2 regions of the Verrucosispora sp. WMMD1129 genome follow, and region 1 is predicted to be linked to the other one. Evidence: riboswitches for the same ligand, from Rfam matches in the RefSeq annotation. Region 1 holds a riboswitch; the other holds the start of a gene.
What was found. Region 1 has a riboswitch for cobalamin ahead of O7624_RS21815 (acyl-CoA thioesterase). Riboswitches for the same ligand answer to the same signal wherever they lie in the genome.

Region 1 (4,355 bases):
GGTTCAGCGGCCACGTGGTGCGCGAGCCCGAACGGTGCTGCACGGGGCGGATCACCACGTCCTCGTCGCTGGTTGCCTCGAAGAGGACGTCGAGGCTGACCTGTAGCGCGTTGGCCAAGGGCACGAGCACGTCGAGGCTGAGCGTCCGATTGCCCGTCTCGACCCGGCTTATCGTCGACGGGCTGAGGTTGGTGCGTTCGGCGAGCTGGTCCAGGGAGTAGCCGAGCGTGGTGCGGATGCTTCGTAGCCGGGTGCGCGCCAGCCGCTCTACGTCGCTGCGGTCGTTCATCTCTCCAGCATGAGGATGTCTTGCGAATCCCGCAAGCCGCCTTTCAGAAGCCGCCAGGTGTTCCTACGCTTGGCGGATGACAGATCATGCCCATGGGGCCTCCGACCACACACCGCACCAGAGCATCGTCCGCCGGTGCGACGTCGCCGTCATCGGCGGATCGGCGGCGGGTCTGGCGGCCGCGCTACAGCTCGCTCGTCAGCGGCGCTCGGTCATCGTCGTCGACGACGGCACGCCGCGGAACGCGCCGGCCGCGCACATGCACGGCTACCTCGGGCGCGAGGGCACCCCGCCCGAGGCGATGCGGGCCATCGGGCGCGAGGAGGTCCGTAGCTATGGTGGCAACGTCCTCACCGGCCGTGTCCTGGCGGTGCGGAAGGAGGACGACGGGTTCCACCTCGCACTCTCGGGCGGGCACGGCCTCGTCGCTCGCCGGGTACTGGCCGCGACCGGCATCGTCGATGAGCTTCCCGAGATCGAGGGCCTCGCTGAGCGTTGGGGTGCTCAGGTGTTCAACTGTCCTTTCTGCCATGGCTGGGAGGTCCGCGACCTGCGGGTCGTGCAGATCGTCACGACGCCGATGGGACTGCACCCGACCCAGCTGATGCGGCACCTGACCGACCAGTTGACCGTGGTGCTGCATGATGCCACGGGGATCGACCCGGCCGCGGTGCAGACCCTCGTCGCCTCCGGGGTCCCGGTCGTCGAGAGTGCGGTGCGCCGGCTAGCCGACGCCGACCCTGACGGGTCACTCGCCGTCGAGCTCGCCGACGGCCGCAGCCTGCCGGCCGACGCGATCCTCACCGGCGCCCGGTTCCGTCCCCGGGTCGAGATGCTCGCCGGGCTGGGTATCGACACCACGGCCCACGCCAGCGGACTCGGCGACCTCGTCGCGGTCGACGCCACCGGACGTACCAGCGTGGCGGGCGTCTTCGCCGCCGGGAACCTGACGGACCCGAGCGCCCAGGTCCTACAGGCCGCGGCGAACGGTAGCTGGATCGGCGCTCAGATCGCCTTCAGCCTCGCGGCCGAGGACACCACGGCGGGTGCTCGCCCGTCCGGCGTCGCGATCGAGTGGGACAGCCGCTACGGGGATCAGGAACGCATGTGGAGCGCCAACCCGAACGGCACACTCATGGCGGAGGCGACGGACCTGCCCGCAGGGCGGGCGCTCGACGTCGGCGCGGGTGAAGGAGCCGACGCCCTGTGGCTGGCCGAACGGGGCTGGCAGGTGACCGCCTCCGACGTCTCCAGCAGGGCACTGGAACGCATCCGGGCCGAAGCGGACCGTCGCGGACTCGACGTTCGTACGCTGCACCGCGACGCCAACGACCCCGCCGCCTTCGCGGGCGAGACCTACGACCTGGTGTCCCTGCAGTACGGTTCGTTCCAGCGCACCCCCGAGCAGCGCGGACTGCGTAACCTGCTCGACGCCGTGGCCGTCGGTGGGACGCTGCTCGTCGTCGGCCACGACCTGACGCCGCTCCAGCAGCCGTCGGATCCCGCCGAGCAGACCCGCATGTACGACCCCCAGGCGTACGTCGGCATCGACGAGATCGCCGCCGAGATCACGGCCTCGGGTAACTGGCGCATCGACGTGCACGAAACCCGGTCGCGCCCCCCGGGAGCGATCAGCACACACCACGTCAGCGACGTCGTACTGCGCGCCGTCCGACTGGACCACCGCAAGGAGTTGTAAGGCCACGCCGAAGGGGTCAGCCGGCGGCCAGTCGTAGTCCGAGCGCGACGAACGCGACGGCGCAGACCTGGTTGACGCGCCGTGACCAGCGGCCGTCAGTTGTCCGTCGGGCGAGGCGTCCGGCGCCCGTGCCGAGGGCGATGTCGACGGTGACCTGCACTTGTATGAAAACGGCGCCGAGCAGAGCCAGTTGTGCGGTGGGGGTCACGCGAGGGCTGCCGTGGAGAGTCCGAGCATCTCAGGACTCCTCGGTGCCGTCGAGCAGGGCACGGCGCAGGGTCAGTCGGTGTTCGCGGCGGATCTGTGCCTCGCGGTAGCGGCGCCGGTCGCCGTCGGTCTGGGGTAGCAGCGGCGGCACCGGGCGGGGGTGGCCGTTGTCGTCGACGGCGACCATGACGAGGTGGGCGGTGGCCACGTCGGTCGGTGGTACGGCGCGGTCCCACCGGTCGGCGGTGACCTTGACGGTGACCTCCATGGAGCTGCGTCCGGCCCAGGTGATGCGGGCGTCGACGTGTACGACGTCGCCGACGCGGACCGCGCGGAGGAAGGCGGTCTCGTCGATGGCGGCGGTGACGGCCGGGCCGTCGGAGTGCCGGGCGGCGACCACGCCGGCGACGGAGTCGATGAGGTTGAGAATGCGGCCGCCGTGGACCGTGCCCATCAGGTTGGTGTGATGCTGGTCCATGATCTGCGACAGGGTCAGGTGGGAGGCAGCCGGTGGTCGGCCGGCGAGAGTTGTCGTGTCGTGCACGGGGCGTCCGTCCTCGGGAAGCAGGCAGGCCACCGACCCGCCAGCGCGCACGTCGAGGAACACGCCGTCACGGCGCGTCACCCGCCCGACCCGCCCGCGAGGTCGACGGCAGCGCACACACCTTGTGTACGCAGCGCGGGCAGGTCTTCGGACTCGTGGGCGCCACCGGACTCGGCCGGTCTCCTACTGGCCGTCGCTTCCCGGGCCTTGCGGCCCAGTGCGTGGTGACGGCTGTCGTTCCCACTCACCGCTGCGGGGCAGTCCCGGACTTTCACCGGGTTCCCTCTTACGACGCCCCACCAGCAACGGCCGGGCGAACCAGCGCCGTCGGTCACCCTATCCCGACCCGGCCGCTCAGCGGGGCGGCCTGGTGCTCGCTGTGAGCTGTCTCCCTCGGCGGTCCACCTGTGCCGGTGGCCGGTTCAGGGGGAGCGGGATGTGCTGGAGCGAGAGCGAGAGCGAGACCGTGGCCACGCCGCGAAGCGGCTACCCATGGTGCACGTACGGTCGCTGATTGACAGTGGCCGTGCGGCGAACGAGACTGGCGCGACAACTGAACAACCGCGTGTGCGTGCGGGGGAAGTCCGGTCGAAGTCCGGCGCTGGCCCGCAACGGTAGGCCGCCGGGAGCATCCCTGGCGGCGAGCCCGATCACCTGCCGTACTCGCGAGTCTCTGCTCCCCACCCGTCGTGGCCCACGGGTCGGAGGCCGGCCCGCCGCAGCATCACGGCGGGCCGGGTCTCGACGACCGCCGGGCCGGAAAGGCGCCAACCGATGGTCGTTCGCCTGGGCCGGCACCGCCTGCTCGCCCTGCTCTGCGGGATACTCGCCGCCCTCACTGTCAGCACATCCACGATCGCCGCACCCGCACAGGCCGGTGCCGTCCGGACGGATGCCGCCGCCGGATGGTTGGCCCGACAGTTGGTCGACGGGGAACGTTTCGAGGTCGTCTTCGACGGGGTCGCGTACCCGGACCAGGGGTTGACCCTGGACGCGGTCTTCGCGTTCGCCGCCGCAGGTGTCGCCGACGACTTCGGCGCTCGGGCGTTGGCCTGGGTGACCCGGCGGGACGTCCGCGACGGGTACATCGGCGACGGTGCCACCGAGGCGTACGCGGGCGCGACCGCCAAGCTCGCTCTCGCCGTCGCGGTTCGCGGCGGTGATCCGACCGACGTCGGCGGTGTGGATCTCATTGCCCGGCTGCGGTCGCTCCAGGACCCGGCTGGCCGGTTCACCGACCGGTCGGCGTGGGGTGACTTCAGCAACGCGTTCAGTCAGTCCTTCGCGATCCTCGCGCTGGACCGGACCGCGCAGGGCGCGCCGGCGGTCGCCGCCGGTTGGCTGGCCGGCACCCGGTGCCCGGACGGCGGCTTTCCGCTGGTGCCGGAGCAGCCGGTCTGTGTCTCCGACGTGGACGCCACCGCCGTCGCGGTGCAGGCGTTGCGGGCCGCGGGCCGCCCGGCTGACGCCGCCGCGGGACTGCGCTGGCTGGTCTCGGTGCAACGCACCGACGGCGGGTTCACCAACGCCGGTGGGGTCGCGAACGCCAACAGCACCGGGTTGGCGGCCCAGGCGTTGCGCGACGGCGGCCGGCCGCTGGCCTGGCTCCGGGCCCG
Region 2 (4,355 bases), 2.8 Mb from region 1:
GGCTGCCAGTTGATCGATCTTGACGGGCGGTACCGACCACGAGCCGTGTGGTCGGTACCGCCCGGCCCGGTGCGGTCAGCCCCCGCGCACCTCGGCGGCGGCGGCGACCAGGTGCCGCAGGGACGCCTCGACCTCCGGATAGCCGCGCGTCTTGAGGCCGCAGTCCGGATTGACCCACAACCGGCGGGCCGGCACGGCCGCGACCGCCCGGCGCAGTGCCTCGATCACCTCGTCGCGCGGCGGCACCCGGGGGGAATGGATGTCCCACACCCCGGGTCCGACACCCCGGCCGTAGCCGATCGCGGCCAGATCGTCGAGCACCTCCATGTTGGACCGCGATGCCTCGATGCTTGTGACGTCGGCGTCGAGGGCGTCGATGGCGTGGATCACCTCGCCGAACTCCGAGTAGCACAGGTGGGTGTGGATCTGGGTGTCGTCGGCGACGCCGCCGGTGGTCAGCCGAAACGCTCCGACGGCCCAGTCCAGGTACGCCTTCTGGTTGGCCTTGCGCAGCGGCAGCGTCTCGCGTAGTGCCGGTTCGTCGACCTGGATGACCCGGATGCCGGCGGACTCCAGGTCGCGGCACTCGTCGCGCAGCGCCAGCGCGACCTGGTCGGCGGTGTCCGCGAGGGGCTGGTCGGTACGGACGAACGACCAGGCCAGGATGGTGACCGGGCCGGTGAGCATGCCCTTGACCGGTTTGCTGGTGAGCGACTGCGCGTAGGTGGACCACTCGACGGTCATCGGTGCCTTGCGGGACACGTCACCGTAGATGATCGGTGGGCGTACGCAGCGGGAGCCGTACGACTGCACCCAGCCGTGCTGCGTGGCGGCGAAACCGTCGAGCTGCTCGCCGAAGTACTGCACCATGTCGTTGCGTTCCGGTTCCCCGTGCACGAGCACGTCCAGACCCAGCTGTTCCTGCAACCGGATGACCTGCGCCACCTCCGCGCGCATCCGCGCCACGTAGCCGGCGTCGTCAAGGCTGCCGGCCCGGTGCGCGGCGCGGGCCCTGCGCAGTTCGGCGGTCTGCGGGAACGACCCGATCGTGGTGGTCGGCAGCTCCGGCAGGCCCAGTCGTTCCTGCTGGCGGGCGGCCCGGTTGCGGTATTCACCGCGCTGCCGGTCGGTGGGACGCAGCGCGGCCAGGCGGCCGCGGACGTCGTCGTGACGCCAGGCCGCCGGGGTGGGCGGCAGTGGCGCCGGTAGCGCGGTGGTGCCGTCGCGCAGCGCACGGCCGAGCACGACGATCTCGTCGACCTTCTGCCGGGCGAACGCCAACCGCGCGGACAACCGGGGGTCGAGGTGCGTCTCCGCGGACACGTCGACCGGCACGTGCAGCAGCGAGCAGGACGAGGAGACGGCGACGTGATCGGCGAGCCCGGCGACCGTCGCGCCGGCCGTCACGGCGGCCCGCAGGTCGGTACGCCAGATGTTGCGGCCGTCGACCAGGCCGGCGACGATGGTCTTGCCGCCCAGCGGGCCGGCGGCGGCGAGCCGGTGCAGGTTGCCCGGTCCGGCGACCAGGTCCACGCCGACGGCTTCGACCGGGGTGTCCAGCAGGGCCGGAAGCGCGTCCCCAAGGTCACCGAAGTAGGTCGCCACGAAGATCCGCGGTCGGTGTGCGAGTTCACCGAGTCGGGTGTAGGCGCGACGGAGGGCATCGATCTCGGCGGGGCTGCGGTCGGCGGCGTAGGCGGGTTCGTCCAGCTGCACCCAGCCGACACCCGCGTCCGCCAGGGTGGCGAGAATCCGGGCGTACGTCCGGACCAGGTCGTCGAGCCGGGCGAACGGATCGTCTCCCTTGGCCAGCAGCAGGAACGTGGCCGGGCCGACGAACACCGGTCGGGTGGTGACACCCAGGTTGCGGGCCTCGGCGTACTCGTCCAGCGCCTTCGCCGGGTTGGCCGTGAAGACGGTGTCCGGGGCGATCTCCGGCACCAGGTAGTGGTAGTTGGTGTCGAACCACTTCGTCAGCTCCAGCGCCGGCTCGGCGTCGACGCCGCGGGCCATGGCGAAGTAGGTGTCCAGCGCGGACAGACCCAGCCGGGCGAACCGGTTCGGGACCGCGCCGACAGCGACGGCTGTGTCGAGCATCTGGTCGTAGTAGGAGAAGGTGTTCGACGGGATCGCGTCGAGACGGGCATCGCGCAGCGTCCGCCACACCTGCGCTCGGAGACCGGCAGCGGTGTTGGCCAGCGCCTCGGCGTCGATGGTGCCGGCCCAGTACGCCTCGACAGCCTTCTTCAGCTCACGGTTGACGCCGATGCGTGGATAGCCGAGCACGGTGCTCTGCCCGAATGCGGTACTCACCAAGGGGGTCCTTCCCTCGAAGTGTCCGGCGGACACGGAAGGGGAAGACGGGTACACCTCGGGTACCGGCTTCCGCCCTGGCCCTCCCGAGCGGCCGCCGGCGGCGCACACCGGCGGCGTGCGCAGCACTGGCAGGTCTTCGGACTCGCGGGCATGACACCAGGTCGCCTACTGGCCGTCGCTTCCCAGACCTCACGGTCCAGTGCTTTGTTGACGGCGGTCGTTCCCACTCACCGCTGCGGGGCAGTCCCGGATTCACACCGGGTTCCCTCTTACGACGCCCCACCCACCCGGACGGGACGAACCAGCACCACCGCCATCGTACGGGCCACGCCGCCGGCTGGGCCCGTAGTGCCCGACCTACGGGACTACGGGACGACCGCACGCACCACGCACTGGACCGTGCGGTCTGGAAGCTCTCCGCATGGCCTCACCCGGCCCGCTCGTCAGGACTGCTCAATCTCCGAGAACAACCCCTTGAACGCGACCTGCGTCCCCACGAGCGTGCCGAGGACGTCAGCGGCAGCGGGCGTCGTGACTGCGTCGGAGGCGTCTTCGTAGCTGTCGAAGTAGAGGTCGAGGGTCCGGTAGGCGGGGGTAGCGGTCCCGTCCTCCTTCGGCCACACCTTCGCAGACTCAAGTCGTCGCAGCTTCGGCAGCTTCGCCGCGGTCGCCTGCACGTCCGAGTAGGCACGCTCGAAGTCGTCGGGGTCCGCTGGGTTGTCGATGATGAAAGTGATCTTGGTGGACATGGAAGCCTCCATTTGTCGTTCGTTCTGGGGGCAACGGCTCGGGCTCGCGTTGGCGATACCCGAGCCGCTTCGATCCGGCGTGTACCGCTACGGAGGAGCGCTCGGCTCCCCGTCAGCGGCCGTACGTCTCCAGCAGTCGCAACCAGACCTCGCTGACCGTCGGGTACGCCGGCACCGCGTGCCACAGTCGGTCCAGCGGGACCTCTCCGACGATGGCGATCGTCGCAGCGTGGATCAGTTCCGCGACGTCCGGACCGGCGAGGGTGAAGCCGACGACCACCTTTCGGTCCTCGTCGACGACCATGCGGGCATGTCCCTTGTAGCCGTCGGCCTGCAGGCTGGCTCCGGCGACGGTTCCCAGGTCGTAGTCCACGACCCGAATCCGCAGTCCGGCCGTCTCGGCCGCAGCCGCGGTCAGCCCCACCGACGCGATCTCCGGGTCGCTGAACACCACCTGCGGCACCGCACGCTCATCGGCGGTCGCGGCGTGCCGCCCCCACCTGCCGTCCTCGACCTTCTCCCCCTTCGCCCGGGCCACGATCGCGTCGCCCACCGCGCGCGCCTGATACTTGCCCTGATGGGTCAGCAGCACCCGCCGGTTCACATCACCCGCGGCATACAGCCACCCGCCTCCGCCGACCACACGCAGCGTGTCGTCGACCGCCAGCCAGGCACCCGGCACCAGTCCCACGCGGTCGAGGCCGATGTCCTGAGTGTTGGGCGTCCGGCCGATCGCCACCAGCACCTCGTCCGCCTCGACCCGCTCGCCGTCGACAGTTGCGATGTGGACGATTCCGCGGTCGTCGCGGTTTACGGAAGCGGCCTCCACGCCGAGGCGTACCGACACACCGGCCTCGCGCAACGACTCCGTGACCAACTCGCTGGCGAACGGCTCCGCCGACGGCAGCACACCGTCACGGGCAAGCACCTCCACCGACGACCCCAGAGCGGCGAAGGCGGTCGCCATCTCGGTCGCCACCACGCCGCCACCGATGATGGCGAGCCGACGGGGAACCGACCCGGCCGAGGCAGCCTCGCGGCTGGACCACGGCGCCGCCGCGCGCAGACCCGGAATGTCCGGCAACAGCGCGCTGCTGCCGGTCGCGACGACCACCGCATGCCGCGCGGTCAGCCTGGTCGTGACACCGTCCACGCCGGTCACCTCGACAACGCGGGCGGAAGCGATCCGCCCCTGGCCACGGTGCAGGGCGATACCGGCCGACTCCAGCCAGGAAACCTGCCCGTCGTCCCGCCAATGGGATGCGAAGGAGTCGCGCCGGCCGAGCACCG

Region 2: it holds a riboswitch for cobalamin, as region 1 does, so the genes downstream of both, metE (5-methyltetrahydropteroyltriglutamate--homocysteine S-methyltransferase) here and O7624_RS21815 (acyl-CoA thioesterase) in region 1, are expected to answer to the same signal.

What each region holds. Positions count from the first base shown of each region.
Region 1 covers NZ_CP120741.1:4,681,632-4,685,986, forward strand. The annotation lists gene O7624_RS21800 (XRE family transcriptional regulator) at 1-289, opposite strand, end outside; gene O7624_RS21805 (FAD-dependent oxidoreductase) at 366-1,988, shown strand; gene O7624_RS21810 (LysE family transporter) at 2,005-2,196, opposite strand; gene O7624_RS21815 (acyl-CoA thioesterase) at 2,227-2,739, opposite strand; cobalamin riboswitch at 2,860-3,058, opposite strand; cobalamin riboswitch at 3,252-3,416, shown strand; gene O7624_RS21820 (prenyltransferase/squalene oxidase repeat-containing protein) at 3,514-4,355, shown strand, end outside.
Region 2 covers NZ_CP120741.1:884,285-888,639, forward strand. The annotation lists gene metE (5-methyltetrahydropteroyltriglutamate--homocysteine S-methyltransferase) at 76-2,313, opposite strand; cobalamin riboswitch at 2,426-2,637, opposite strand; gene O7624_RS04070 (EthD family reductase) at 2,760-3,065, opposite strand; gene O7624_RS04075 (NAD(P)/FAD-dependent oxidoreductase) at 3,178-4,355, opposite strand, start outside.